4 regions of the Peribacillus sp. NPDC096379 genome follow, and region 1 is predicted to be linked to each of the others. Evidence: riboswitches for the same ligand, from Rfam matches in the RefSeq annotation. Region 1 holds a riboswitch; each other region holds the start of a gene.
What was found. A riboswitch is a leader RNA that binds a small molecule or an ion and turns the genes downstream of it on or off. The one in region 1 is predicted to bind S-adenosylmethionine.
Positions count from the first base shown of each region.

Region 2: it holds a riboswitch for S-adenosylmethionine, as region 1 does, so the genes downstream of both, ACIQZI_RS00210 (homoserine dehydrogenase) here and ACIQZI_RS09685 (methionine biosynthesis PLP-dependent protein) in region 1, are expected to answer to the same signal.
Region 3: it holds a riboswitch for S-adenosylmethionine, as region 1 does, so the genes downstream of both, ACIQZI_RS00460 (methionine ABC transporter ATP-binding protein) here and ACIQZI_RS09685 (methionine biosynthesis PLP-dependent protein) in region 1, are expected to answer to the same signal.
Region 4: it holds a riboswitch for S-adenosylmethionine, as region 1 does, so the genes downstream of both, ACIQZI_RS13375 (bifunctional homocysteine S-methyltransferase/methylenetetrahydrofolate reductase) here and ACIQZI_RS09685 (methionine biosynthesis PLP-dependent protein) in region 1, are expected to answer to the same signal.

Region 1 covers NZ_JBIWFD010000002.1:128,371-136,157, reverse strand. Annotated here, with positions in the region: gene ACIQZI_RS09700 (hypothetical protein) at 390-899, opposite strand; gene ACIQZI_RS09695 (patatin-like phospholipase family protein) at 1,673-2,629, shown strand; gene ACIQZI_RS09690 (hypothetical protein) at 3,398-3,856, opposite strand; SAM riboswitch class I at 4,085-4,196, shown strand; gene ACIQZI_RS09685 (methionine biosynthesis PLP-dependent protein) at 4,404-5,516, shown strand; gene metC (cystathionine beta-lyase) at 5,513-6,685, shown strand; gene ACIQZI_RS09675 (LTA synthase family protein) at 6,809-7,787, opposite strand, start outside.
Region 2 covers NZ_JBIWFD010000001.1:20,219-28,005, reverse strand. Annotated here, with positions in the region: gene ACIQZI_RS00220 (GNAT family N-acetyltransferase) at 191-742, opposite strand; gene ACIQZI_RS00215 (YjdJ family protein) at 904-1,374, opposite strand; gene ACIQZI_RS00210 (homoserine dehydrogenase) at 2,093-3,301, opposite strand; SAM riboswitch class I at 3,537-3,642, opposite strand; gene ACIQZI_RS00205 (DUF2584 domain-containing protein) at 3,834-4,076, opposite strand; gene ACIQZI_RS00200 (alpha/beta hydrolase family protein) at 4,100-4,906, opposite strand; gene ACIQZI_RS00195 (alpha/beta hydrolase) at 5,377-6,330, opposite strand; gene ACIQZI_RS00190 (hypothetical protein) at 6,587-6,802, opposite strand; gene ACIQZI_RS00185 (ABC transporter substrate-binding protein) at 7,306-7,787, shown strand, end outside.
Region 3 covers NZ_JBIWFD010000001.1:76,684-84,470, reverse strand. Annotated here, with positions in the region: gene ACIQZI_RS00480 (LysR family transcriptional regulator) at 1-627, opposite strand, end outside; gene ACIQZI_RS00475 (M20 family metallopeptidase) at 1,141-2,346, opposite strand; gene ACIQZI_RS00470 (MetQ/NlpA family ABC transporter substrate-binding protein) at 2,430-3,293, opposite strand; gene ACIQZI_RS00465 (methionine ABC transporter permease) at 3,309-3,959, opposite strand; gene ACIQZI_RS00460 (methionine ABC transporter ATP-binding protein) at 3,973-4,992, opposite strand; SAM riboswitch class I at 5,120-5,231, opposite strand; gene ACIQZI_RS00455 (undecaprenyl-diphosphatase) at 5,733-6,320, opposite strand; gene tatC (twin-arginine translocase subunit TatC) at 6,637-7,347, opposite strand.
Region 4 covers NZ_JBIWFD010000002.1:865,950-873,736, reverse strand. Annotated here, with positions in the region: gene metH (methionine synthase) at 823-4,272, opposite strand; gene ACIQZI_RS13375 (bifunctional homocysteine S-methyltransferase/methylenetetrahydrofolate reductase) at 4,265-6,115, opposite strand; SAM riboswitch class I at 6,591-6,690, opposite strand; gene metE (5-methyltetrahydropteroyltriglutamate--homocysteine S-methyltransferase) at 6,870-7,787, opposite strand, start outside.

The DNA.
Region 1 (7,787 bases):
ATATTTTGTCCAATAGGGACAAATTTACGAGGAGGGATTAATAAGCATTTGTAAATTTTTTTACCACACAGTGTTATTCCACAATCTGGCCCTTTAGTTGAACAAGGCCTTAAAGTATCACATGAATACTCTATACATTTTTAGTATGGTTTATACATGATTTTATACATTGTTGATGAATCAATATTTTCGGCTTCTGAAGAAGCATGGTAGCCGCATAAAAAAGAGGTGTTTTATGCAAATTCTTCTTTCACTAAAGCACCCCTTTAGTTTAAGTACGTTTTTTCACAAACTTCTTTTTTGAATGGCTATGTTAAACAATATTGTTGTTATTATAATCATAAAAAAGGACCAAATTAGGTCCTTTTTGTGTTTGCTTGTTAAATTGGTCAATTTCTCGTTCTTAAAATATCCGATAAGCCATTGTCATTCACGTATTGAAATCCCTCGATTTTTCCTTCTTCTTTTGAAGAGAAGATGACTTCACCTTCTACATTTGTAGTTTTTTCTTCATCCTCATTTTTCTGATAACCGACCTTTGCTATGAAGGTATAACGATATGAAATATTCTCGCTTTGCTCAATCGTGATATTCTTAAGACTTAACTTATAGCCATTATAGTAAGCATAAGTTGGGTATTGAGTACCACCAAATGCAGCTATGAAGGAATCAAGCCCAGATTCTGTAAAGTAAGGTCCGTATACCTCTGCTTCATACTTATCTAACTCTTGGTTCTCTTCTTTATTATTCACAACAGTTCTATATTTAGGATTCCATAATAGCTCCATAAACTCCTCATCTGGACCAGTAAATTGATGCTCAAGAACTTTTTTAATTGCTGTCTTTTGCTGATCTTCCTCTTCTTTTTGAGAGCAAGCAGCTATTAAGAACCCTGACATTATCAACATTAAACATATAAAAAAGGATTTTACTTTGTTATTATTTTTTGGCATAACTCCACTCCCTTTTTAAATGTAATACGTTTGAAATGCTTTAAAGTTTCAACGAATAGGCATTTTTCAGACTATTCCCATTTCTCGTTTAAAATCCTTTATTTAATATTATTGTTGTACAACTAACCTGCCTCGTTACTTCAATAAGAAAAAGGCTTTACTCTTTATTCAAGTAAAGCTACCCTTTAGTTGAAGTGTAATTCTTCACAATCTTGTTGTTAGAAAAAGCCACCTCCATCTTGAAGGGCCACACGATATTTAATAATAATAATAATCAATAACCTTTTGTGCACAAGGTTGCAAAATAACCTGTTTGAGAACGGAATAGGCAGCTGTCGTCCTCGTTGGAAATCGGGATTGTCACCCCCGCTAAAATCTTGCATGCTAGGAAGCCGTACTCTACCGCTATGTTTTTTTAATTTTCTTTCAAGCTTTTTTTAGTTGTACTTTCTGATTTTCTCATAACCCATTACAAACAAAGTACGTGCATAATAAATTCCCGTTTGGCTTGCCCGTACTGCTACTCAAACGTAGTCTCATCTATCCTCGTCGTAGTATTCTTTTATATACTTGATGGAGTCTTTCCTTGGATGTTTACCTACATAATCCGGCGGCTCCTGAAGGATTTCAGGTAAAAGTGGTATTCATACCCATACAAGACATGAAATAAACATATACTGAATGATACTTGTGATCAGATTAGAAAGGAGAAATCAACTTTGACAAAATATCGGATCATGTCCTTTGATGGAGGCGGTACCTTAGGTGCTTTAAGTTTACAACTTTTGAACAGACTGGCTCAGCAAAATCCAAAATTAATTAGTCGAACCAATGTTTTTTCGGGAAATTCAATCGGTTCATTCACTGCCCTTGCGTTAGCAAGTGGAAGATCGCCGAAGGAGACATTCCAGTTTTTTAAGGATAAAATCCTGCCGGCATTCAGCGTTTCCCGACCAGGCGGACCTGTTTTTAACCAACAATTACCATACTCTAGTTTCATTAAAGCAGTTCAAACATTTTTTCCACCAGATCTTCTCCTCAAAAACTTAAAAAGACGAATTGTTGTCCCTGCATTTCATTTATTCTCACCGGAGCTGAATCGTTGGACTCCTGTGTTATTCCACAACTTTCCTGACTCTCCCTATTTTAATGAGAAAGCGAGTGATGTAATACTACGGAGCAGTGGGGCTCCCGCGACGCAAAGAGCCTATCAGAACTATGTGGATGGGTATACAGTAGCAACTAACCCCAGTACAGCCAGTATCGCGTTTGCAGTGGGGAAAGCCAAACAGCCGCTGGATCAAATTGCGGTATTATCCATTGGAACAGGTGAAGAGCCGACTCAATTAAGAAGAGATACAGAGGGGTGGGGGATGGTTAGTGCAGATAACATACGCCCCGAAAATATGAAGAACCTTCCCCCAAATTGGGGAGTTCTTTTGGACCGATCGCCCAATGAACCTTTACTGCCATTTCTTCAGATTGTCGCTAGTGGATCCGGTTACTATGAATCCATGGTCAGTTCTCAGCTTCTAGGAAATCGTTTTTTTCGGTTAAATCCACGGATCCCTAATTTCTCCAAAACGGACCCTTCTGTGGTCCCCGCTCTCATTTCAATTGCTAACAAAACAAATTTACAACCTGCAGTTCAATTTATAGAGAAAAACTGGAATTAATATAACTTCCATAAATCTGATTATTTTTTTGCAAGCATTTGGATTTTTTATAAAAAACAGCCAAACTGGCTGTTTTTATTTATTCATTCAGTTCTTCTTCAACTAACCTGCCCCGTTAGTTTAAGTACATTTTTTCACAATCTTAATTGTTATTTTAACATAAATATCCAAAAAATCTTTAAGAAAAACTAAAGGGGTAATGTGATTTTAATCAAACTTTTTTACAAATTATCAATCTTTAATATAAATCATCAAATTTTATTACAAAGCAACAGTATAGTGTATGTAGCATTTTAATAAAGCTTAATTAAAATAAAATCACAAACCCTGATTTATCAACAAACACAAAAAACTCCATTTTGAATAAAGATTGATCAAAATGGAGTTAATCTTTCTAACCAAGTATAAGATTTTTATAAAAAGGTTTGGTCATGTTCTACCTGTGTTGCTCAACAATCACGCCCAATTGTGGAGGAACATAACATAAGTACATGTTTTGTTAGACTAACGCCCCCCTTTAGCTTAATAAGAATTAAACAACTTTCTTATTTTTTAAAGGACTTTATTGTCAATTAGCAGTAAGGATGACTTAAAGTTTCTAACCCCATCTTTTCTAGGTTTTAGGTTTAAGATCCTTCCTTTTTAGAAATTTAGACATCTGTGGACTTTTGCTGAGTGAAGAAAAATATGAAAATGATAATGGGGAGCGCTATTAAAAATGTATTGTTTCTAGAAGTTTTTACTGTAGGTATATCTGTTAATGACATTTTACTCATTCCCTTTTATATTAGTTAATAATTCTGGTGGAACGATATAATGCTGCGTTACTATTTTATTAAAAAAGTTATAATCTTCAATTGGCAGTGCCGGAAGAACTTCAGGATAACCGAAAATAGGACCTGAAACATTAATTGAAAAATCACCAGACGACACAAATGTGCCAGTCACATGTATTACATCGTTGATTAATAATATAGCTATAATGATGTCCAGTATATCGATAAAAAGGTTTCCTTCTTGCGAGTGGTCCTTCCCTTCTAAACGATGCCCTCCAAAAAGAGGACCACCTAACGAAAGACTAAATCTGCCTGGTCTTACAAACACGCCAATGATTGTAATTTGCCCGGTTAATAATAGGATTGCTGAAGTAATTTCGATACTACGTTGAAAGGAGTGGATTACTTTTTTATTTGTATCAAATTCACAGGCCTTATTCAATATCCTCACTCCCTATGTAGGCATTATATTCAGATAAACTAACAAACGTCACTTAATTGATTTTTTATATTGTTTATTACTGAACGTATTGATTCTTCAATTTCTTTATATCAAGTAACATATTTAATACATTAATTACAAATTAATTCCATTTTTAGTGGTGTAAATAATAATATGCTTTTAATTGACAATAAAGAGAAAGTATAGTAAATTCTTAATTAACTTAATAATCAATTTTTCTTATCAAGAGAGGTCGAGGGACTGGCCCTGTGACGCCTCAGCAACCAGCAATCGTAAAATATTGCCAAGGTGCTAATTCCATCAAGCTATTTGGCTTGGTAGATAAGAAGAGACTGCATACTTATGCGATTCTAAAGTCTTCTTCTTATAGAAGACTTTTTTCTATGGAAAAGGGGCAGAGCTTCGCAAAATCAGCTACGCACCGCCACCTTCATAAGGTGATACAATTTTTAGAACCTGAACTTTTTTCATCGCCTGAACTTTAGAACAGACGCTCATTGATGTTTTTATATTCTAAAAAAGGGAGCCGTGAACGATAATGAAAATTGATACACAACTAGCTCAATTAGGGAATCGAAGTGAAACTGCAACTGGTGCAGTAAGTCCTCCTGTATATTTCTCAACTGCTTATCGCCATGATGGAATTGGTCAATCAACTGGATATGATTATTCTCGGTCAGGGAACCCAACTCGTCAGCTACTTGAACAAGCGATAGCTAAACTTGAAGGTGGCGATCAAGGTTTTGCTTGTAGCTCTGGAATGGCTGCCATTTTCACAGTCCTTTCCCTTTTCCAATCTGGAGATGAATGGATTGTCAGCCGTGATTTATACGGCGGTACTTACCGTTTGCTCGAGAAAGATTTTAAAAAATGGGGGTTAACATGTACATATGTTGACACAAGTAATGTAAATGAGATTGAAAACAGTATTACCCCTCAAACAAAAGCGATTTTTCTAGAAACACCTACAAACCCGCTTATGCAGGAAACGGATATTGATGCGGTGTCAGCCATAGCCAAACAATACGGAGTCCTATTAATCGTCGATAATACGTTCTATACGCCTCTTCTTCAAAAACCGATTGCAAGCGGTGCCGATATTGTAATTCATAGTGCGACGAAGTATTTAGGCGGACATAATGATGTGCTTGCTGGACTCATTATATCTAAAGGGAAAGATCTGTCTGAAGCTCTAGCACATCACCATAATAGTGCAGGTGCGGTACTAAGTCCATTCGATTCATGGTTGTTAATGCGTGGAATGAAGACACTTGCTTTACGAATGGAAAGACATCAAGAAAACGCACGGAAACTTGCAGATTATCTTTCTAGCCATGAATCCATTACAGATGTTCTCTATCCGGGAAAAGGAGGAATGCTTTCTTTCCGAGTAAGCGATGAACAATATGTGAATTCATTTTTACAAAGCTTAAACCTTGTCTCATTTGCTGAAAGTCTTGGCGGGACCGAAAGCTTTATTACCTACCCTGCCACACAAACACATGGGGACATCCCGGAAGAAATAAGAATCGCAAACGGTATTTGTAATCGGCTGCTCCGATTCTCTGTAGGAATTGAAGCAGCGGAAGATATCATCCAAGACCTAGAACAAGCATTTGCTAAAATAAAAGAGGAGGTATCAGCATGACAGCAGATCATTTCAGCTTTGAAACATTACTTCTACATAATAACTATAAATATGATGCAACAAACGGGGCAGTAAGCGTGCCGATTCAACATGCTTCCACTTTCCATCAATTTGATTGTGACCAGTTTGGGAAATATGATTATAGCAGAAGCGCGAATCCAACTCGCGAAGCGTTGGAAGAGATTATTGCTGGACTTGAAGAAGGTACAAATGGATTTGCCTTCGCATCAGGAATGGCGGCAATTTCTACTGCCTTCATGCTCCTGTCAGCGGGTGATCATGTGATTGTATCTGAAGACGTATATGGTGGAACATTTCGGATGGTCACACAAGTACTTTCCCGCTTCAATATTGAACATAGCTTTGTTGATATGACGGACTTAGAAAGTGTGAAGTCAGCCATTCAACCTAATACGAAAGCCATTTATATAGAAACACCTTCTAACCCTCTTTTGAAGGTGTCAGATATTCATGGGATCTGTTGTATTGCGAAAGAAATTGGTGCGTTAACATATGTTGATAATACATTTTTAACACCAGCACTACAAAAGCCACTAACATTGGGAGCAGATATTGTCCTTCATAGCGCGACTAAATTCCTATCCGGACATAGCGATGTCGTGGCCGGTCTTGCCGTCGTACGTGATCCAGAATTAGCAGAAAAACTTGGATTTCTGCAAAATTCATTCGGAGCCGTTCTCGGTGTTCAGGATGCATGGCTTGTGATGCGCGGCCTGAAAACATTGCATGTCCGAATGGAGCATTCTGTACAATCTGCTCAAAAAATCGCTGCATTCTTGGAATCACATCCACTTGTAAAAAAAGTTCATTATCCAGGACTTAACAGCCATCCACAATTTGCTTTGCAACAGCAACAAGCGAAGTCAGCTGGCGCAGTATTTTCTTTTGAATTAGAAAATGAAGATGTTCTACGCTCCTTTGTTTCTAATGTTACTCTACCAGTTTTTGCTGTAAGCCTTGGTGCTGTTGAAACGATTTTATCTTATCCAGCGAAGATGTCACATGCAGCAATGTCTGATGAAGAACGTGAAAAACGTGGCATTACAAAAAGCCTGCTTCGTCTATCAGCAGGCCTTGAAAACCCAGATGATTTGATTAAAGATTTCACGAATGCCTTGGAAAAAAGTAAACTAGTTCTTACTGTTTAATATGATTAAAACGCAAGGGTTCTGACTCCCACAGCTACTATAGATTGTTTATTTCACGTATAAATGACACAATAAACGGTGTATAGAGTGTGGAGTCAGAACCTTTTTCAAACAACCTCATTTTTAATCTTTTATTCCCTTAAATCGCAATAAGTCTCCAAATATTATCTCATCTGACAATCCTAATTCATCATGAACAGTTTTTTGATATGGTTCACAGGCAGTATTATCTAACTGTTCTCCCGATGATTTATTATAGCAAACCCCATCTTGGAAAATATACGTATCATTCACGAAACCACCATCTCTGAAAATCACGGGATGGCTTGCTTTCCTTGTGAATAAGTTGTGACCGAACGATATGGTGTCTTCTGCTTTCATGCCCAATAAATGTAAAAGTGTTGGCCGGATGTCGATTTCTCCGCCTGGAACAGAAATAGTCTCCCCGCCCTCACCAGGGATATGGATAATCACTGGTACTTGGCGGTAATGAATATGATTAATTGGCGAATACGCATCACCTAGCATTTGACTTAATGCCGCTTCATATTTTTTTGAAATTCCGTAATGATCTCCATACAACACAAAGATTGTGTCTTCATACATCCCATTATCTTTAAGCGTTTGAAACAATCGCTTGATTGCTTCATCCTGATAACGAACTGTTGTCACATACCGATTTACGACACCTTCGTCGGTATCCCCCATCGCGATCAGTTGGTCATTTTCATCCAGCAAAAATGGAAAGTGATTCGTCAATGTAATTAATTTTGCAAGATATGGTTCAGGCATTGTTTTCATGAGCTCCACAGATTGTTCAAAAAAAGGAATATCTTTAATACCATAATTCACCGAATTCTCATCGGTTACCTGGTAATCTTGTTTGGAGAAGAAACGATCGTAGCCAAGGTTTTCATACATCTTTTCTCGATTCCAAAAGGACGGGTCATTGCCATGAAAGGAGGCGGAATAGTACTGACCATTCTCTTTCAATAGATGTTGTAGGCTAGTAAACGTATTCCCAGGTCGTCTGACGAAAACAGATCCTCCAGACAGCGGGTATAAACTTGTATCAATCATAAACTCAGAATCGGATGTTTTT
Region 2 (7,787 bases), on a different contig from region 1:
CAAGCTAAGACGCGAACTAGCCACACATCTTTTCTGCCTCAATTATTATCATATATAGTGTATCATAATTATTTTTATTATATGATAATTTAAAATTATTTAAAAGATCGCAAAAAGTGAGAAGTCCGTTTACAAGGTCTAGGAAACATATATAAACTACAGCCTTAACCCAGTCACATTCTAACAGTATTTAAAAGTCTTGCTTTAACAATGAATACATATATAAATCATAAAATTTACCGCAAGCAAACTCATAATTTCTCAATAACCCTTCTCTAATAAAGCCTTGCTTTTCTGCTAACTTTTGTGACGGTGTATTAGGCGGTTCAATTAACGCTTCTATCCTTTGCAATTTCAAATGTTCGAATCCGTACCTTATTACAGCTTCCAACGCCTCACTTGCTATTCCTTTCCCCCAATAACTTTTACTTAACTCATAGCCAATTTCAGTTCGATAATGTTGGGAGATCATGTTAAGAAAGCCACAACTACCAATCACCTCATCTTCCTCTTTTAAAGTAATTCCCCATCTTATTCCAGTCTTTTCATTTAATATCGATTGATACCATGATATCTCGCTTAAGGCATCGCTTATTGTTTTAAAAGGTTCTAAACCATAATATTTCATTACTTCTTTATCAGACATATATTTCAAGATACTGTTGGCGTCGCCTTTTTCAACTTTTCTTAATACTAATCTATTAGTTTCAAGTACCGGAAAGATTTCAATATCTTTGGTCATAATAAGTCACCCCCTATATAATTCTTCAGTTCATTTTTTATCGTTTTCTAGTAAATAAGCTTTTTTTAATAAACTACTGCGTTAACATAATAAGAAAAGGCGATCACAAAGACAGCCACGTTTTTAAAGCACTCCTTTTGTTCCATAAAAAATAAGAGTTCCTATATTTTTTTAGTCTTATAATTAAAAATTCTAAGCAATGCAATAACAATTAATAAAATGCCAATGAAGAGAAAACTATTGAAAAAAATTTTCAAACCAATTGTTGGAGATTTTGATATAAAACTACTTAATCCCAAGTACAAAACCCCAATACACGATAGGATATATGAAAATATTTTATCTTTACGTCTGAGAAAAATATACGCCAAAAGGATGATAAGATATGTACCACCAAGTAGCATAAGCAAAGGAAATGTAGGCACAAATTTAGCTGCATATACAAAATAGTCAATTGGCAAAATATCATTTACGTTTTCCACTGGCCCATTCTTCATCTGAGAAAAAATCGCTGTATATTTCCATTCCCAAGTGTCTTCTAATATTCCACTCCCTTCATACAAAGTAGCCCCAGTTGAAAATATTAAAAGCATTAAAGCAAAACCAAGTTGGAGAATAATCCTAAAAGACATTTTCTTCACCTCGAATCTATTTCTTGTTTTTCCGTCATTATACTTTTAAGCAAAATTATATGAATAGTGATAGTGTACTATTGCAAGCTCTAAAACTGTTTTTTCATCAAGACCACTAATTAAGCCAAAAGTGTAAGGCGTTATTTTATAATCCTCAAGAAGGTATTTTAACTCATCTCTTAGGTCTCCATTTTATTAAATTCTCCCGAAAATATATGGTTATATGTCAATGTTTCAATACCAATTGTTTGAATTCCTTCTTAAAGTAACCTGCCCCGTTAGTGCAATAAAAAAGGGATTGCCGCAGCACCCCTGATTTTCAACTCTTGCACCCGTTAGTTAAAGAAATCATACCCTTACTTATTTTCTCAAATATACGACACTGTCGCTTCTTTCTACTTGAAATCTTAAATCATTCTTAACATTAAGCATATTATTACCATATTTAAATGATATACCATATCCATTATTCTCAGGATACCCATATAAATAGCAGACCACTTTTCCATCTTTTAATTGCTTCTTCTGTACCCACATTTAGTTTCATTTTAAAGCCTCCCTGTTCTTTTGCTTTAAAATCATTTCCTTTACTTCTATAGTCTTCTTCATACAGATAGGTAAGGATTTGGGTTATCACTTCTTGTTTGTACGACTTTCACTACCTATAGCGTTCCAGCTAATTCAATTCTACGGATGTTGCTTTTTTAACAAGATTGACTCAAGAACTAACAAGCGTATTTTCAGTTAATACTTTCCCAAGAACTTGATAAAAATAAGTATTTGGCCATTGAATATCACAAATTTCCTCCCAAGATGCTTCGACAATGAGAACATTTGGATTAGGTCTGTCAATGATTTGAATATGAGAAGGAATATTTTCTACAGCCGCATCTCCTGCCATTGCCCAATAAATCTTGGATACCTTCACACTTAATCCATTTTGTTCATCTAAGAAAATAGGCGAAAAACTATGTTTATTTATATACACTAAATCTTCGATAATGGCACTTGCGGTTGGAAGCATTCCCGCTCCAGGCCCTTGGAGGCTAATGTTGCCTACAATATCTCCATCAATGGAGACTGCATTTTGCACGCCTTCGATTTGATAAAATGGATGTGTTTCATTGACCAGTACAGGTTTGACTGAGCATACGATCCCTTTTTCTGTCTTTTCCATAGAAGCTACATGTTTAAATCGATACCCCAATGCTGAAAAAAGCTCAATTTGCTCAGGTGTGATTGATTGAATCCCTTGTCGAATCGATTCCTCCCAATTCGGGTTCTCTCCAAAAGCTAGCTCACTTAAAATCACTGCTTTGTAAAAGGCATCATATCCTTCAATATCATTTGTTGGATCAGCTTCTGCATAACCTTTTTCTTGTGCTAGTTTTAACGCTGTTTCAAATGGACAGCCGTCTTCTCGCATCTTTGTCAAAATAAAATTCGAAGTCCCATTAAGAATCCCTTGCACTTTTTGGATATTATTTACGTTTAACAATTGTCGTAGAGTTTGGATAATCGGAATTCCTCCTGCGACTGTTGCCTCAAATCCTAAAGTAACCCCTTTTTCCTTGGCTATCTGTTTTAATTGAGTTCCATGATAAGCAAACATTTCTTTGTTTGCTGTTATAACATGACATCCTCTGTTCATCGCTTGCTGCAAGTACGTAAAGCTAGGCTCTTGACCAACGATCGCATCAATGACAACATCTAGCTGCTCAAGTGTAATAATCTTGTTAAAATCATCGGTTAACAGAACATCAGAATCTAGTGTATGATGTTTTTCTATATTTTTAACAAGTATGGCAACCACTTTTACCTCTTTCCTAAAAATACGCTTAAGCTTTTCCTGATGTGTTTGAATCGTTTTATAAACACCCTTCCCCACTGTACCGTAACCTAATAATGCAATATGTAAAGCTGTCATGTATATCTCCCCCTTGTCCTATTTATCGATGACTTTAATTGAACATAAAACATTAATGAGCGTCTGCTCTAAACCCTACGATGAAAAAGGTTCAGGTTCTAAAAACTGCATCACCTTATGAAGGTGGGTAGCTGCGCTGATTTTGCGAAGCCCCGCCCCTTTTCCACAGAAAAAACTCCCCACTGCATATGGACAGAAGGGGAGTTTGAATGTTTATATTCAAGATTTATCCACCTTCTTATCTACGGAATGGTTACCATTCCTCTGAATTTGGCACCGGGCATGATATGCTGGTTGCCGAGGCTTCGCAGGGTCAGTCCCTCCGCCTCTCTTGATAAGAAAAGTTAAAATTATTAAACTATTTATAATAATATAATACTTTAAATATTTATCGTCAATAGCGTAAAATGAAACTTCAGAAAAAACAATGAATATGAAAAGGGTGAAATCAGCGCAATTTCACCCTCTATATGTACTGTTCATGACATTAATTGTATTCTAAACGGAATCCGTTACTCTAAAGCCTACTTGTTTAATTGGTTGAATTCAATGACACCAACTGATAGGTGATTTCAGTTTGGTTGTTTGTCCAAGAAACTTTTTGAATGATGGCTATCCCATTCGTTTCACTTTCGATCGTTTTGCGAACTTCAATTGGAATATCGATTGGGTATAGGCGATAGCCGTCTTTCGTTAAACGGAAAAGATTTTCTTCCTCTCTGCTTTCACGGCCTTTTGTCACGATCATCGTGTTTAACTCCATTGGCATTCCCAAAGCATAAACCTCCCTTCCTTTACTTACTTTTTAGCACATTGCTTTCTCGTTTGGTTTTTCATCCACTGTGTTAGATCACAAACGACTTTTCGGTTGATATTCGGCGGGAAATAGTGGGTAAATTCGTCAAAATACCAACTCCAAACAGGCTTGTCTTTTTCCTTCAATGTTTTCTCCAGCCTGTAGGCGTGTTCAATCGACACGTTATTGTCTTTTTCACCGTGAATAATCAGAACTGGTGCAACTAGTTCATCTACTGCAAACAGTGGTGTGCGGTATTTATATTCGTTTGGAACTTTACTCGGCGTACCACCAATAACACGTTTCATCATGCGACGTAGGTCTACACGTTCCACATAAGTTAGAAACATATCAGACACTCCGCCCCATGTGACAACGGAGGCAGCTGATTTACAATAAATTGCCGTCCAAAGGGCCATAATTCCTCCTCGTGAAAACCCGAAAATATGAATATTCTCAGGTTTCACACGTTTGTGCTGTTCGAGTAATATAAAGCCACTGATCCCATCAGCACGGTCTTCGCCTGCAAAATCTTCATCCCCTTCTCCGCCTTGATTCCCCCGATAATACGGTGCAAACACAATGAAGCCTTCTGCTGCAAATTGCACAATACGACTCGGGCGTACTTTGCCGACATTTTTAATGCCTCCTCGTAAATATAAGAAACCATCATACATTTGATCATCATCTGGCTCAGCAAGAAGTCCCTTCACCTTCAAGCCTTGTGAAAGATACGTTACGATAAACAGACGAATATTCGGATGCGGTGATGGAAACCGCTGCTTCGTTATTATTATGCCATCCTCCATCATACATCCCCCTTTCATAAAACTCATTTTCCTTTATTGTAAATCAACTCCCCCATTTTATCCTGCATTAACGGGTAGTATATAGACTTTTTTAAGAGATAGTAAGGCAACCCACCTCCTTTTTATAGAAACAGGAAAAATATTAGTTGAGATTAACTGTCGGTAAAAGCCCGATTGGTGTGATACAGTGAAACTTACCGATGCGTAAGTAAAGGTTTAGTTCCACAACATGAGGAGCAAACAGACCAAGACATGAGGACGTGGTGTACTTAGTGTGTAATTCATTGAGTCGGGTTCGTACTGTCGCTTTATCGAAGCGGAGTGAAGCTTCCTTCCAAAAGCGTTCTTCATTCCATCTTTCAGGTTTTTGAAAGCATAATCTCCCTTTTGATTAAATAAATCAAAAAGGAGATTATGACAAAAGAGGTTCGTTCCTTTAAAAGTTAATCTTCTTTTTTGGGATGTTCCCTCTATTCACGCAGCCATGCGTTTGCAAGCATTATAGCCCCTTTTGCTGCTTCTGTGTCTGCGAATTCGTTAAGCATCACAAAATCATGAATGATACCCTGGAAGCGTACTGCAGTTACCTTTACACCAGCTTCGCGAAGCTTATTGGCGTATGCCTCTCCTTCGTCGCGCAAAACGTCGGCTTCTGCCGTGATAACTAAAGCTTCAGGAAGCCCCTTTAATTGTTCTGTTGTTGCCCGAAGTGGAGATGCAGTTATTTCTGCTCTCTGCTGTGGATCGGATGTATACTGATCCCAGAACCATTGCATCCCATCCATACGCAGAAAATATCCGGTAGCAAATTGTTTGTATGAATCCGTATCAAATGAAGCATCCGTTACAGGATAGAAAAGTAATTGCTTGCGAATAGCTGGACCTTTTCGTTCTTTGGCCATTAGCGTAATAGCTGCCGACATATTTCCTCCAACACTGTCGCCTGCTACTGTAATATTACTTGAATCCATCCCGTAATTATCGCCTTCTTTAGCAATCCATTCCAAAGCCGTATAGACCTCTTCTATAGCAATCGGATATTTGGCTTCTGGCGAAAGACTGTAATTAGTAAACACGACCGCTGATTGTGATCCAACAGCAAGTTCCCGAACTAAACGATCATGTGTATGTGCGTTTCCGAAAACCCAGCCTGCACCATGCGTATATAAAATGACAGGGAGATTTTCTGAGGCATCTTCAGGGCGCAATATTTTAATGGATACAGGTCCAGTTGTCTCTCCCTCAATGACAAGCTCTTCTACTTCAACCGGCTGCTTTTTAACCTCTCCGGACTGTACTTCATCTACTGTTTCTCTGCCCTTCTCTGGACCAAGATCAAACAGGTACGGCGGGTTAGCCGTGTCCTCTACGAATTTTTGTGCAGCAGGCTCCAATACCACTTTTCTATTTTGATTTTGTGTCATCTTTAACTCCTCCTAAAGTTTTATTAGTTTTCATTTTATATTTCACTAAATTTAACCGCACATAACATGCCCAGAACGAGCTTCATGTAAGGTCGACCAAAACTCGGCGAATTCGTTACAAGGGACAACAAAATACTCATATGCAACGTCTTACCACCATTTAGTTTAACAGTCACACCACTTCGATCCGATCAGACTCTCAATCCCGAAGGTTAGCAAACCTGTGCTAAGGAAAGTACCACTATCCCTAATACAGTTAGCAAAGAAGGAGAAAGATAGGTATAAACAATCGAATATCCACCAAGCAAGAAAAGGTGATTGATAATCCAAGTGCCACTTCGCGCTTCTTAAAAAGAGCCAGCTGTTGAAAAGGAGGTACAGGTTGCTCCTCATCTCTACCCACAATAGAAGGAAATATAACCACCATTGTAATGAATCTAGGCAGAGCGATTCCTCCAAATGCATCTGCCATCTTCCAAAAGATACCGATAATTAATCAAGATTTTTAAGGTGTGAAAGTTGAGTGTATAATAATGAAAATCGTACTAGATCGTTGTTAATGATGACAGTTATTCGTTTCCCTAAAGCACCCATGAATTTCAACCAAATGTGAAGAACCATAAATTCCACTTCATTTATGTCCGAAAGCTGACCATAAATCAAAAGGAATGATGTGAAAAAGAGACTGATTGTACGTATCTCTCGGCGAAAAGCAACACTTACAACCTGCCTCTCTACTACTTTCTAATGAAAGTACACGCACAGTTATTATTCCAAAAAAACGTAAATAAGAACAATACGATTCGTTTTCAGTCGAACCGTTACTCCTCTTCGATAGGAAATTATGGATCGCAATTATGCTGGTTTTATGAAGTGGCGCGATCCTTTTTTCTCTCTCTTATAGGCATTCACACATTTTTCACTTCTGCATACGTTATTCTAGGTGAATGACCTACGAATTAGGAGGAATGGAAGATGAAACATTGGGTAAAAGCAGGATTCATGATTACATTGGCCTGTTTATTAATCCTCGCTCTTAGTGCATGTGGCAAGGACGATCTGACAAAGGTGCGTGTCGCAGAGGTGACTCGATCGATTTTCTATGCACCGCAATATGTAGCGATTGAAAAGGGATTTTTTGAAGAAGAAGGACTAAGCATCGACTTAAAAACGACAGCTGGCGGCGATAAAACGATGACTGCTTTATTATCGGATGGCGCGGATGTTGCCCTTGTCGGGTCTGAAACATCAATTTACGTGAACGCTCAAGGTGCAAATGATCCAATTGTGAATTTTGCCCAACTTACCCAGACCGATGGAACGTTCCTCGTTTCTCGTGAGAAAATCGATGACTTTTCTTGGGATATGCTAAAAGGGTCTACCTTCCTTGGTCAGCGTAAAGGTGGCATGCCACAAATGGCTGGTGAGTTTGTACTCAAGAAGCATGGCATCGACCC
Region 3 (7,787 bases), on a different contig from region 1:
ATTCGCCACTTCAAACATTTTGTGAACAAGGTTCCAGTTAAACGCACCACATTCAAAAAATACCATTGGTTCACCTGCTAATTGCTGTACGGTCAATTTCGAAGAGGATTGAAGCGGATGGCCTGGTTTTACAACGAGTCTTACGGAATTATCAAGAAGGGGTTCTTGCTGCAGCGCATTGTGTGCGATTTCTTTCATAAACGCCACATCAATTTGTTTCCGGAGCAGCTGATCCATCAAAGCATCATTAGACGCTGAAATGAATTTAAAGCGAATACCGGGATTAGCCTTTTTCCAGAGTGGCAGTGCAAATGGAATAAAATATTGGGACGTAATAAGATTAGCGCCAATAACGACCTCATCCTGATCCGTTTCTTTTTTCAATTTCTTCTTCCCTTGTTGAAGTGTATGGATAATCTGCTCAGCGAACGGAACGAATTCTTTCCCTTTTTCCGTCAAGACAATCCCTCGCCCTTGTCGTTCAAATAATTCGATGTCTAATTCCCGCTCCAGTGTTTTAATCCGTGCCGTAACCGTTGGCTGTGATAAAAACAACGCCTCTGCTGCTTTATGAATACTACTGAAATGGACAACATACATGAAAGATTCAATGTGGTCAATGTTCATTTTCTAAGCTCCTTTCCCCGAAGTACAGACAAAAAAGATGCCATACTCTTATAGCGTTCAGAAAAGCCAATGCGGATTCATCATTTTGGTGAAGTGAGGTTGGGTAAAATGGCCATATTACGGATTACCCCTTCCTTTTTTGCATTCCTATCCAAATCGTCTGTTCTTGTCTAGACATATAATTTACTAAAATCCTCGTATCCTAGCTTTTTAGTAAATATACCCGTTTATCTATGCAAACAGCGATTGAATATCTAACTATCCTCTACACTTGAACTATCCACCACTTAATTTCATACGAAACTTGAAGTGAGAGTCTTCTCGCCTGAAATGATAAAAGACTTTGACTCCTTGCATATATACAGCTAAGGGGCAAAGTCTCTAGTGGTCTAGTAGTAAACACAAATAAAAAGTCTACTTGCATTTATATTATTCCGATTAAACCAATTAATCAAGTTTGAATTTAAAACCAATTATTATCTTATAAAGTGGAACTTTCTTTCCGTTTCAGATTTATACTTGCTCTTGTTGCTTCGCTTCAAGAAAAGCGATTTTTACTTTGTTCAGTAATTCTTGATCAGTAAGTAACTTGTATCCGGCATGTGCCAAAGCTTTAGCACCGGTAAGGATGGCACGATTCCCCTGATCTGACTTCGCACATTCACGGAATTCATTGGTGTGAGCAATTAAATCATCCGGGCCGATTTTAATAAACGGATGAGCAGTCGGCACAACATGACTGACATTTCCAGCGTCCGATGAGCCATACCCAGTTGTTTTCCGAGGGATTATCGACTCTCCCAATTGGGTCAACTCTTCTGCCAATAAATCATCTAAAACCGGGTTGATGATAAAATTAAAAATTTCATTTTGAAAGCGTTCAATTTTAACAGTACTGCCAGTCGAAAGGGCTGCACCTTTAGCGATATTTTGAATTTTTTCAGATACGTTCTGACACTTTTTCCACGTTTCAGCGCGAATAAAGAAGCGGGCTGATGCATATTCAGGGATAATATTAGGGGCATCGCCACCGTTTGTAATAATGCCATGAATTTTTACATCGGAGGGCAATTGTTGCCTGAGGGCACCAATGCCATTAAATAATTGAATGACGCTATCGAGCGCATTGATTCCTTGATCCGGTGAAGCCGCTGCATGGGCTGCTTTTCCGTAAAAATGAAATTCAAGCGGATCGACAGCAAGAAAAGGGTTTGTCACGCCAGTTTGTCCTGACGGATGGATCATGATAGCTGCATCGACACCATCAAACAATCCTTGTTTGACATAGCTTCCTTTTGCACTTCCATTTGGCCCACCTTCCTCGGCAGGGGTGCCAAATACAATCACTTCCCCACCTGTTTCTTCGAGAACCTTTGCAAGTGAAATTCCAGCTGCTACACTTGTTGTGCCAATGATATTGTGACCGCAAGCATGACCTAGCCCTGGCAATGCATCATACTCAGCTAGAAAAGCAATTACCGGACCTTCTTTGGCAGATTTTTTTCTCGCAATAAAACCTGTCTCATGACCAGCAATATCGCGCTCCACATCGAAGCCCGCTTTAATAAGTAAAGCTGTAAGCGTATTAGAAGCAAAATATTCTTGGTTGCCGATTTCCGGATTTGCATGAATTTTTTGACTTGCTTCAACATACGTATTTGCATGTAGTACAAGATCTTCTTCAATGATTTGCAAGTGAACTTCCTTAACAATAGTCATCGTTTCTTGCCTCCTTCTAATTAGAAAGAAGCCAGACAAAGTTTCGTTATCCCTATCTGGCTTCGACTTTATTTTGTATCAATTTATTTAGCAGCAGGTTTCGTCCATGCATCTTTATAATTGACTAGCTCGTCTACTGAAACGTATGCCGGAATCTGGCTTCCTTTAAACGTATCATCTATGAATTGTTCTACCTTTTTAGATTGATAAAGCTCAACTAATTTCTGTAATTCCGGACGATCTGCATCCCCTTTTTTCACAGCAATAATATTAATATATGGTTTAGCTGTAGCATTTTCATGGAATAAAGAATCCTCTAATTTCAAGCCTGCCTCCACGGCAAAGTTATTATTAATAACAGACGCATCCACATCATCTAAGAATCGCGGTGTATTGCCAGCAGCCACTGCTTCAAACTTTAAGTTCTTCGGATTGGTTGCAATTTTATTTAATGCACCGTTTCCATCAAAATCCTCAACTAACGTAATCAAACCCGCTTCTTGTAAAAGTAATAAGGCACGTCCAAAGTTCGTTCCTTCATTTGGTACAGCAATTGTTGCACCTTCTGGCAGTTCCTCAAGCTTCTTATATTCTTTTGAATACAACCCCATTGGAGCAATAACTGTCGCACCGATTGCTTCTAAATCCAACTTTTGCTTTTTAATAGTTTCGTCAAAATAAGAAACCGTTTGAAAGGAATTGGCATCAATCTCCCCTTCTGCTAATGCTAGATTCGGCTGGATATAATCATTAAATTTAACGAGCTCGATCTTCAACCCTTCTTCTTTAGCGATATCAACGATATAATCCCATGTTCGTGTATCCCCGCTACTAACACCAACTTTCACTGTTTTTTCGCCGTCTGCACTGCCTTTTACATCGTTTTTTCCACATGCTGACAAAACAGCAAGCGTTAGAATTAAGATCGCTATTAATAATTTTTTCATTTTTTATTCCCCCAATTATCTTCTTCTGATTTTTTTGGACACGATATTTCCAGTTGATTGCAGTAATTGAACGATAACCACAAGCGCAAAAACCGTAACAATCATCGTCATCGTATCGAACCTTTGATACCCATAACTTAAAGCAAGGTCACCAACTCCACCCGCTCCAACCGCACCAGCCATCGCTGAAGCACCGACAAGACCGATTGTTGCTGTTGTAAACGTAAGGACCAATGAGCTAAGTCCTTCTGGAATTAAAAAGCGAAAAATAATTTGCCATGTCGTCGCTCCCATTGCTTCTGCCGCTTCGATAATTCCTTTGTCTACTTCCAAAAGGGAATTTTCCACTAGTCGCGCAATATAAGGCGCCGCATAAAATATCAAGGGGACAATCGCTGCATTTGTCCCAATTGCCGTACCGACTACGAATCTAGTAAACGGAATCAGAGCAACTAGTAAAATAATGAACGGTATAGACCTTAATATATTAATAACTGGGTTCAATACATTGAATACCCACTTATTCTCCAATATATGACCATTCCTAGTTATGACGAGTAAGATTCCCAGTGGAAGTCCTATCACAACTGAAAATAAGAGAGAGAAGGCAACCATATAAAGCGTATCACCAAATCCAGTTAACAGTTGATCTGCCGTAATTTCCATGCCCCATAATGTGTTATTCATGTACACTTACCTCCTGCACGAGAATATTTTCGGCTTGAATATAATCGTATGCCTTCTTAATCTCGCTTTCTTCTCCTGTCACTTCCATAATCAAATTACCAAACGGCGTTTCCTGGATTTCCGAAATATTTGCCGATAAAACATTTAAATCGATATCAAATTTTTTTGCAATTGTTGATAATAATGGTTTGCTTGAATTCACCCCAATAAAATTAATTTTCCAGATAACCGGATTTCCTTCCGACTGTTTTTTAAAACTCTGCGGAATTTCGTCATGAATCACTGTTCGGACAAAGTTTTGGGCAATCTCTGTTTGCGGCTTAGCAAATACGTCAAACACAGAACCTTGCTCAACAATTCTGCCACCTTCCATGACTGCCACTTTATTACAAATTTCGCGAATGACCGACATTTCATGGGTAATCAGCAAGATCGTGATGTTGTATTCCCGATTTACTTTCTTTAACAGTTGCAAAACAGCACTTGTCGTTTGTGGATCGAGCGCTGATGTCGCTTCATCGCATAGGAGAATCGAAGGATTGGTTGCTAGGGCACGTGCAATACCGATTCGCTGCTTTTGCCCGCCAGACAATTGCTCTGGATAATTTTTGGCTTTTCCCAAAAGGCCGACGAATTCCAATAATTCATTTACCCGGGTATGAATTTCTTTTGCAGGGGTACCCGATAAGATCAGCGGCATCGCAACATTATCAAAAACCGTCTTCGAATTAAGCAAATTAAAATGTTGGAAAATCATCCCGATTTTCTTCTTCTCCGCTCGTAAATCTTTCGGCTTTAACGAAGTCAATGCTTTGCCATTTACCAAAATTCGCCCTTCTGACGGACGCTCTAGTAAATTGACTAATCGGATCAGCGTACTTTTACCAGCACCACTGTAGCCGACAACACCGAAAATATCGCCTTTCTCAACGACTAAATCGATCCCTTTCAAAGCTTCAACGGTTTGTTTCTTCGATTCATACATCTTTTTCACATTTTGAAATTCAATCATCTGCTCTCCCCCATGTTGTTCCTATTATAAGTTGTAACACGAAAAAGCCTCTTCCATCATTAGACAGAAGAGGCTTACTTAGACAAATAAAAGATTACACTTCTATGAATTATCTAGCAAAGGCTTCTTCTTATCTATCAAACTTTCGTCCGTTGGAATTAGCACAGTATTTTTACAAAAGTAAAAACCTGTTGCCGAGGTATCATAGGGCCAAGTCCCTCCACATCTCTTGATAAGAATTTATCCATATATAATTTTATTTTCTATACTATATAACTTAATATTTAAAATGTCAATTAAATTCTAAAAAATCTGTGTGTTATGACTATGAAGTTACCCCATAGTGAAAGGGTCTGACCACATTTACTATAACCGTTTATCTCTGACATATTAAACGAGGTATAGAATTTGAGGGCAGACCCTTTTTAGATAATCTTGTCTTAATGTAGTTTTAAAAAAAAGAATCGTTAGTTCGGCAATCTCCTATCTAATCCAATACAAAATATTGCTTATGAAAACAAGCCCCCTGCCTCCAAGCATCAGGGATACTTGATTCGCAACCAAGCAAGACAATTAGATTTTTCAAACACTAAGGAACTTACTTCACCTTTTTGTCGATCGTATATAAAATGAGTTAAGCAAAACGAGTTTTTTCATTTTGATCAAAATTTATTACAAAGATTCCAGATCATTCCGGACACCCTCTAGAGACTGCTATACCTAACACATCATTAGAAGTTTTATGTTCGAGAAGATTTAGATTTATCAGACCTACTTCTTTTGTTAAAAATCGAGTCATAGATAGAAATAATCCAGTTTACAATTGGATCGAACAATCTTGGTAATTTTACAATCACATACGAGACAACAATTGCCACTATTAAACTGCCTACTACGTCAAACGGATAATGAAGCCCCGCCCAAATGCGGGAAAAGCCAGTTAATAGGGCTAAAATAAATAGAGGGATACCAATTTTTTTATACCGATACCACATAGCAATTGCAATCGTAAAAGCGCCTGTTGAATGATCACTAGGAAAAGAAGAGTCCGCAGCATGAGGAATCAAAGTCTGGACGTGATGTGTGACAAATGGACGCGGCTCATAGTATATCTGAGCAATAAGAACATTTACAACTAACGCAATAACTCCTGTTCCACCGGCATATAATACTGCCCGTTTCATAGGTTTTCCACCAAAGATCCATAGAACCAAAAGTACCAAAGCCAAAATGTAAATCGCTTTATTTGTTATAAAGACCATAAGAGTATCCAATGCATAACTATGACCCGATAAATTATGGATGCTTTTAAATAATTCGTAATTCATACAATCATCTCTTTCTTTGATTTCCTTAAATAGGTGGAAACTGTTTTATATAAATAGGGGCGGACAGTTTATTTATGGGATCACGGTCCCACGCCCCCGTTACACCACAGAGTATAAGTCCATATTGTTTGAACGGCCGGTGAAGAAGGTCGAGACATTATAGTGCTACGTTAGGTAAGTTATAAAAATATTGTAGGAAATATAATTGGGAAAGGAGCACTAGCTCTTTCGCAGTCCATAATATAAACAATAGCTTTCCTAATTTGATGAGAAATCTATATGAATTACACATACCGATAGTCATTTACCTTCTAGATTATATGGATTTTCCTTTCATATCGATATCTCTTTGCCTCTTTCTTCTTCTATTGAAAACAACTTTTGATAGGATAATACTAATTTCATATATGAGAATTAAAGGTACAGCTACAGAAATATGAGAAATAAACTCAGGCGGTGAGATCATAGAAGCAATAATCACCAAAATGAAATAAGCATATTTTCTTAACTTTGTTAAGCTATGTGGGTTAAGAACACCAATTGATGTTAAAAACATCATGACGAGAGGTAATTCGAAAGCAATCCCAAATGGCAAAGTGGTTTTTATTAAAAAGTCAAAGTATTTTTCAGCTGTAAAAGAAGGAACCATCATATCCTTACCTAAGTTTATAAGAAAATTCAAAAGGTTAGGAAACACGAAATAATAGCCGAACCCTAATCCAGCAATAAAAAGGATGAATAATCCCGGTATATACGCAAGAGTTACTCGTCTTTCTTGCGGCTGTAAACCAGGCTTTACAAACATCCATAATTGGTAAGCGACAATTGGAGTGGTCCCAGCAAAAGCGAAAACACAAGCAATATGGAAGAAAATCCACATAATATCGCCTGGTCCTAAAATAAGTAACGGATCATCGAAACTCCCCATAAAAAATAAATATATTTTTTTCACAAAAAAAAGCCCTATTATCAAAAACACTAAGAATGATAAAGCAGAAATAATGATCCTTCTTCGCAACTCCTCCAAATGTTCAATTACATTAAGGGTTTTATCATCCAAAATAAAGTGCCACGCCTTTCTGAAGCCACCATATAAAGTATCTTATAAGCGGTCAAATAGTTTATTGAACTGCTTTATCTCCTACATAAATAGGAATTTTGTTAATGATTAATTATCCTTTATGAGATGCGTGAAAAATAACATGTGCGAATTTCTCTCAACTTTCAAAATCAAGAGTTTCCCATCATAAAAGTCCTAACTTACTTATGGAATCAAGTGTTCAAGTCGGAATTTAGTCTTTATGAACTCCTTGGTTAGTAACTAGTAACAGAATGACTTATTGAATTGATTTTTTCATGTTCTTCGTATACACCTGTTCCATCGTCAACTTCTAATTCAGCATCCTTAAAGGTGCCAGGTGCTTATTATGTGCAATTTTCTACCTTTCCATTTCGGGTTTACTTTGT
Region 4 (7,787 bases), 740 kb from region 1:
ACTTTTTACCCACCTTTTTATTTTAATTCATCTAAAATACTCAAACTTCTATAATTATAAAAAAACACCTCCCTTTAAATCGATCGGTGCTATTTATAATTATCTACTTTTCTTGTTTTTTAATAATTTTCTGAATATGAGTAACAACAACGTCGCTTAAGAGTAGTCCTTTTGCAACTAAAGCAGCTCTCGAACCAAGTTATCTTTTATCTGATCATTTTTCTACAATAGTTTTTAGTTTGATGAACAATAGGTTTAAAAGCTTTGAGCGTCTAGATCAATCCACCAAAAATCAATAATATGTCCAGCAAGCAAATATCCCAGAGAAAGGACAAAGCAGGGTCTACAAAAATTATAAAAGGAACGATGTTTGTAGATAGATGACGAATGCTATTAAGTTTCTCCAGCTTGAGAAAGATAAGAAATATATACTACTAGTAGATATATACCAAATCAGGTATTTGTAATAACTAACACTTATTTTGTCCATTTTGGATAGCTTAGTAAAAGTTATTTTTTGTCAAAAATCGATTTAAATAAGATTACGGATCAGCATTACTTTGTCATTAACCTTCGATTTATTAATGACAAATAAAATATGCTGTGTACAACTATTAATGAGTCCACAGCTTAAATAGTTAGACTACCAGTAGTGGTAATATGAATACATTTGTAGATAATGGTAGACTACCTAAAAAACAAATCTAATATTCTCCATCTCTATACAAAAATCTACTTAGAATACTACTCTATGTATTCACAAGTACCTTTTTAGTTGTTAATATATCGATTGTTTATAAAGAATTATTGTTTACTAAGATTTTACCTTTCAACATTAAAATATCGTGCTTCAGGGTGCGCAAAAACGATTGCTGAGACGGAAGCTTCTGGTTCCATCATAAAACCTTCAGTCAATTCTACCCCAATATCTTGTGGTTTTAAGAGACGGAAAATCTTTTCCTGATCTTCGAGATTAGGGCATGCTGGATAACCGAATGAAAAACGTTGACCTGTATATTTTGCTGCAAAACGTTCTTTCATCGTCATATCTATCGGATCACTAATACCTTGTGCGTCTCTCATCAAATGATGCATTCTTTCAGCAAATCCTTCCGCCGTTTCAAGAGCAAGTGATTGTATCGCATGACTTTTTAAAAAGTCACCCTCTTGCTTCCATTTTTCTGCCCATTTTCTAATTCCCTTGCCTGCCGAAACAAGAAAGAAGCCGACATAATCCATTTCACCTGACGAAACAGGTTTTACATAATCGGCAAGACATAAATAAGGGCTACTGTCCTGACGAGGAAAATCGAATTCTTCCAAAATTTCATTGTGGTTGTCAGGATTATATACTTTGACCTTATTTCCTTCGCTTTGAGCAGGGAAGAACTGATAAATTCCATTTAAACCGTACTCATGGTCCGACTTTAAGAAAGTGATTAATTCATCTACAAGTTCATTCAGTTCAATCGCCCGCTCATCACCCTTTCTTACCAGTTCAGCTACTTTTCCTTTCAAACCAAGATGGTGACCAATCAACATTTGCCGATTTATGTATGGCTGAACAACATCTATCGGATAATCCTTCAATATATGACGGATTTGATCAAGTGGCTTCTTGACAGGAACAACAGATAACGGTTTTACTTCTACCTTTTTTCGTTCCGGTTTTTCCATCGTAGCCACGATCGCCGCATTGACCCTTGCTGTCTCCCGTTTTTCACTTAATTCTCTCAGATACTCTATTTTTTTATGATCGTCATGTAAAATATTTGCGACAGCAAGCCCATCCATTGCATCTTTTGAGTATAAAACAGGGCCATCGTATTCTGGCGAAATTTTAAAATCTGTAAATTTACGTGATAATGCGGCACCCCCTACTAGAATGGGAATATCGATGCCTGTTTGTTTTAAATCCTGCGCCGTGAGAACCATTTGCTGGGCTGATTTTACAAGCAGGCCTGAAAGTCCAATAACTGTCGGGTTATGCTTGCGAACCTCTTCAATAATTTGTTGTGACGATACTTTTATCCCAAGATCAATCACTTCATAGCCGTTATTGGAAAGAATAATGTCCACTAAGTTCTTGCCAATATCATGCACATCCCCTTTGACAGTCGCTAGTAGCACTTTTCCTTTTTTTGCACTGTCTTCTTCATTTTCCATTAGCGGTTCAAGATATGTAACCGCCGCTTTCATAGCTTCTGCGCTTTGTAAAACTTCAGCAACGATGAGCTGATTGTCATTAAATAGACGTCCTACTTCCCCCATGCCATCCATTAGCGGTCCATTGATAATCTCAAGCGGTGCATCCCCACGATCAAGCGCCTTATTGAGATCAGTAATTAAACCTTCTTTCGTTCCCTCAATTATATAATTGGCCAATCGTTCATCTAGAGGTAAGATGGCCGCATTTTCTTTTTTCTCCGCCTTTTTACCACGATAAAATTCTGTGAAAGTAGCTAATGATTCTGATGATGTATCGAACAAAAGAGCTTCAGCCAATTTGATCTCTTCTTCCGGTATCGAAGCAAAACGTTCTAGTTTTTCCGTATTGACAATTGCGTAATCCAGCCCCGCCTTCGTGCAGTGATAAAGGAAAACGGCATTAAGTATTTCTCTTCCCCTTGGTGGGAGACCGAATGAAACGTTAGATATCCCAAGAATCAGCAAACAATCCGGAAATGTTTCTTTGATTGCCTGAATTCCTTTCACCGTTTCAAGGGCTGAGCCGATATATTGCTCATCGCCTGTCCCAACTGGAAAAACAAGTGGGTCGAAAATCAAATCACTTTCTGACAAACCATATTTATTGACAAGTAAATCAACAGAACGCTTGGCGATTTCAAGCTTTCTTTCCGCTGTAACCGCCATCCCTTCTTCATCGATTGTACCCACCACGACGGCAGCACCATATTGATGGATAAGTGGCACAATCTTTTCAAATCGTTCTTCTCCATCCTCCAGGTTAATGGAGTTTATGATTGACTTCCCTTGCGATCTTTTTAACGCTTCCTCCAAGACAGCTTCATCCGTCGTATCGATCACAAGTGGTACTTTGATTTTTTTTACCACTTCAGTAACAAACTCTTTTATATTCCCTAATTCATCGTCATCAGGATCAGCCAGACAAATATCAATAACATGAGCTCCTTTTTTCACTTGAGCTCGAGCAATTTCTGCCGCTTGTTCAAATTTCTTTTCTCTAATCAATTCCTTGAACTTACGCGATCCGATAACATTTGTTCGTTCTCCGACAAATAATGGACGCATGGAATCATCATAGATAAGAGGTTCGATTCCTGATACTGCATGACCGTGTGTATGAGTTTCAATTATTCGTGGCTCAATCAATTCAAGTACTTTTACCAATTCAACAATATGCTCAGGTGTCGTTCCGCAGCAACCACCAATAATGTTAACCCATCCTTTTTCTGCAAACTGTTTCATTTTTTCTGCTAAAGAATTCGGCGATTCATGATAATGCCCTTCCTCATCTGGGAGTCCCGCATTAGGGTAACAACTAACTGCTCTATTTGATAAATTCGCCAGTGTTCTGATATGGTCAATCATGAATTCTGGTCCAGTCGCACAATTCAATCCGACTGCAAGTGGATTCATATGTTCACATGAAAGATAAAATGCTTCTATCGACTGACCGGCAAGTGTCGTTCCCATCGGTTCAATTGTGCCAGAAATCATGATCGGGATTTCCCGTCCGTATTTGACAAACGCCCCTTTGATTCCAGAAAAGGCTGCCTTTACATTTAACATATCCTGACATGTTTCAACTAAAAGTAAATCTACCCCTCCATCAAGAAGACCTAACGCTTGTTCTTCATAAGAAGCGGTCAATGCTTCAAATGTCGTTCCACCAGTTACAGACAAAGTTTTTGTCGTTGGTCCCATAGCTCCTGCCACGAATCTAGGCCATTCTTTACTCGAATATTTTTCACAGGCCGCCTTAGCAATCTCGGCAGATTCTTTGTTTAGTTTATATGCCAGATAACTTATATCATACTCATCAAGCACGATACTTGTTGCACCAAATGTATTTGTTTCGATGATGTCTGCACCAGCTGCCAAATATTTTTCATGAATGGAACGAATGACATCGGGTTGGGTAATCGTTAAATATTCGTTACAACCTTCATATTGCTCACCACCAAAATCCTCAGCGGTTAAATCCTCAGCTTGTAACATGGTCCCCATCGCGCCATCTAATAATAAAATTTTTCTTTTCATTTGTTCCTGAATTAACCGTTTACTCATATGCTCCCACCTCCGAAGTATGCCTACTATCTACTTTTCTGATATGTTGCGTTAATTCTGCCGTCATTTCATAGTATAAAAACGGGGTAATTAAATAGATGCCCTTAAATTTATCCATTGCAGCATCCACCAATTCCTTGGCAATGGCTATCCCTTCATTTTTGGCTTTATTTGGATCATTGCCTGCAGATGCCATCGCTCTGCGGACTTCTTCTGGCAAGTTGATACCAGGCACTTCGTTATGGATAAATTCCGCATTCCTTGAACTTGTTAATGGCATAATACCAAGAAAGATAGGTGTATCTAAATGTTGCGTTGCTTCGTATACATCTTCAATTTGTTTGACGGAATAAATCGGTTGCGTCAAGAAGGAGTCAGCTCCACAGGCAATCTTCTTTTCAACCCGCTTAACTGCTTTATCGAGATATTTGACATTTGGATTAAAAGCAGCAGCAACTTTGAAATTCGTTTTTTGACCTAGACTTTGCCCTGAATAAGAAAGTCCTTCATTAAATTGTTTGATAAGACTAATTAAATCTAATGATGATAAATCATATACAGATGTCGCACCTGGAAAATCACCAATTTTAGATGGATCACCTGTTACGACTAAAATCTCATTTAGATCAAGCGTTTGCAGCCCCAACAAGTGCGATTGTAGACCTATTAAATTACGGTCACGGCATGTTATATGAAGAAGCGGCTTTATTTCATGCTGTGTTTTCAAAAGTGTACCTAATGCCACATTGGAAATTCGCGGTGAGGCGAGCGAATTATCAGCCATTGTAACGGAATCTACCCCCGCTTTCCTTAAGGCAACGGCACCATTCATAAAGGCTTCAATCCCTAATTTTTTCGGCGGATCCAATTCTACTAAAATCGTTCTTTCCACTTTCGCTTTTTCATGGAATGCTAGCCCTTCATCAGAATTTCCCACTTCGATAATCTCAATTTCCCTTACTTTAATTTCCTTTTCTAGAACAGGCGCTAACAATCTTACCGCATTTTTTATTGCTTCAATATGGATAGGCATCGTGCCACAACAGCCACCGATAATGGATGCCCCCTGCTCTCTGAGCTCTAGTGCTGATGAAGCGAAATATTCAGGTACTGCATCATATACAAGTCTTCCATCGACATAATCTGGTAAACTAGCATTCGGAAAAACGGCAAGTGCCGCTTGTTTTGGTAACGAAACGGATTCCAATGCGCGAATCATATGATGCGGACCAAGTCGACAGTTGATGCCGACTACATCTGTTCCCAACTGCTCTAATCTTTGAAAAGCCTCGTTTAACGACATCCCGTTTTGTAAATTTCCAAGTTCATGTAATGAGACATTTGAGATAATTGGCAAATCCGTTTCTTGCCGTGCAATCTGAAGAACGGTCTCTAATTCCTCCAAATCGTAAAATGTCTCAAGCAATAGTCCATCTGGTGCCTCAAGTAGGAGACTATATAATTGTTCTCGGAAAATACGTTTGATTTCCTCTAAGCTTAAATCTGATTTACGTATACTCCTTAATGCACCTATCGTACCGAATACAAATGCGTTCCCTTGTACAGCGACCTTTTTAGCAATCGCAATGCCTTTACGATTAATTTGACTTACTTGATCTTCCAATCCATACCTCTTTAATTTATGAAAATTAGCTCCATATGTATTCGATTGGATAATATCTGCTCCCGCATTCAAATATGCCTGATGAATTGTTTCAATTTGATTGGGATTCGTGATATTCAATTCTTCGTAACAAAGATCAATGCCGTGGGAATACAATAATGTCCCCATTGCTCCTTCTCCAACTAATATTCTGTTCTTCAATTCTTGACGAAAATCCATAAATCCCTCCTTTCTGAGGGCGTCCTAAAGAGATCTAACCTTAACTCCCTATACACGGTTTATTGTGTGATATACACATAATTTTAACGATATATTGAAGTTCTGTGGTGTGACGCTCTCGTTTTAGGATACTCTCACTAATTTCGTTGTTATATAAGAAAAAAACAACATGTTGATGAAGGAATTATCGAAACATTCTCTCCATCTATCAAACATTCACTTACTCGCTTTAGCATATGCCGGTTACTGAGGTTTTTTCGGGACAATCCCTTCGCACATCTCGAGAAGTATTGATTTTAAAAAAACAAAATTATCTAGCTATAAATTTACTCATTTAATACTGATGTCATATCACGAATATTCCATTAATTTTAAAATCATCCTCCTTCTTTAGTTTTTACCGCTATTTCGCGTGTTAAAATAAAAAACCTCTTCTTAAGATCAGAAGAGGTTTTTGCACCATGGCTATTCACTCTTCCTATCTTCAAGCTTTTCGCTTCTGGAATTAGCACAGTACAAAAAAGTCTGTTGCTGAGGTATCAAAGGGCCAGTCCCTCCACCTCTCTGGATAAGAAAGTTACATATTTAGTTTTAATTAACTATTACTCTATAGCTGTGATTAACAAATGTCAAGAAATAATTTGGTGAAAATTCCGAATAAAACGATTATTCATTCGTTTGATAAGTCGCTATTAAGGCCTAAGCATTTTCTCTTAAGCATTCACCATATTTCCTACACCTTTTATTATCCTTCTTATACATTCAGTGTTTGTTTTACTTCAAGCTTTTCACGATAAAGCTTTGTTGCTTCTACCATTAATTTTAATGCCACGACTGTTTCTTCAATACCGCGCGTTTTTAAACCACAGTCAGGGTTAACCCAGAATAAACGGTAATCTAAGACTTGCAGGGCACGTTCTATATTTTGTGATAACTCTTCCAATGTTGGTACACGCGGGCTATGAATATCATAAACGCCAAGACCAATCCCCTTATGATACAAATGTTCTTCAAATGAGCGAATTAATTCACCATGACTTCTTGACGTTTCAATCGAGATGACATCTGCATCAAGTGCATCAATGGCTTCAATAATATCTTCAAAGTTCGCATAACACATATGAGTATGAATTTGTGTTTCTTCCTTCACAGACGATGTTGATAATTTAAAAGCATCAACCGCTACTTTTAAATAGGTTTCAGTTTTTTCTGTTTTCAACGGCAATCCTTCTCTTAAGGCTGGTTCATCGACCTGAATCATACCGATACCGCTTGCTTCTAAAGCTTCGACTTCCTGTCGGATTGCCAATGCCAATTGACTTAAGACATCTTTACGACTTATGTCATCACGCACAAATGACCAATTTAAAATGGTCACAGGGCCTGTTAACATGCCTTTTACAGGTTTTGTGGTCAAGTTTTGCGCATAAACCGTTTCTTTTACTGTCATTGGTTTTGTTAAGACGACATCACCAAAAATAACTGGTGGTCTAACACAACGTGAACCATATGATTGCACCCAGCCATACGTTGTAATCGCAATACCTGCTAATTTTTCACCAAAGAACTCAACCATATCTGTCCGTTCAAATTCACCATGAACGAGTACATCTAAACCAAGTTCTTCTTGAATATCAATCCACTTTTTAATTTCTTCTTTAATGTATTGCTC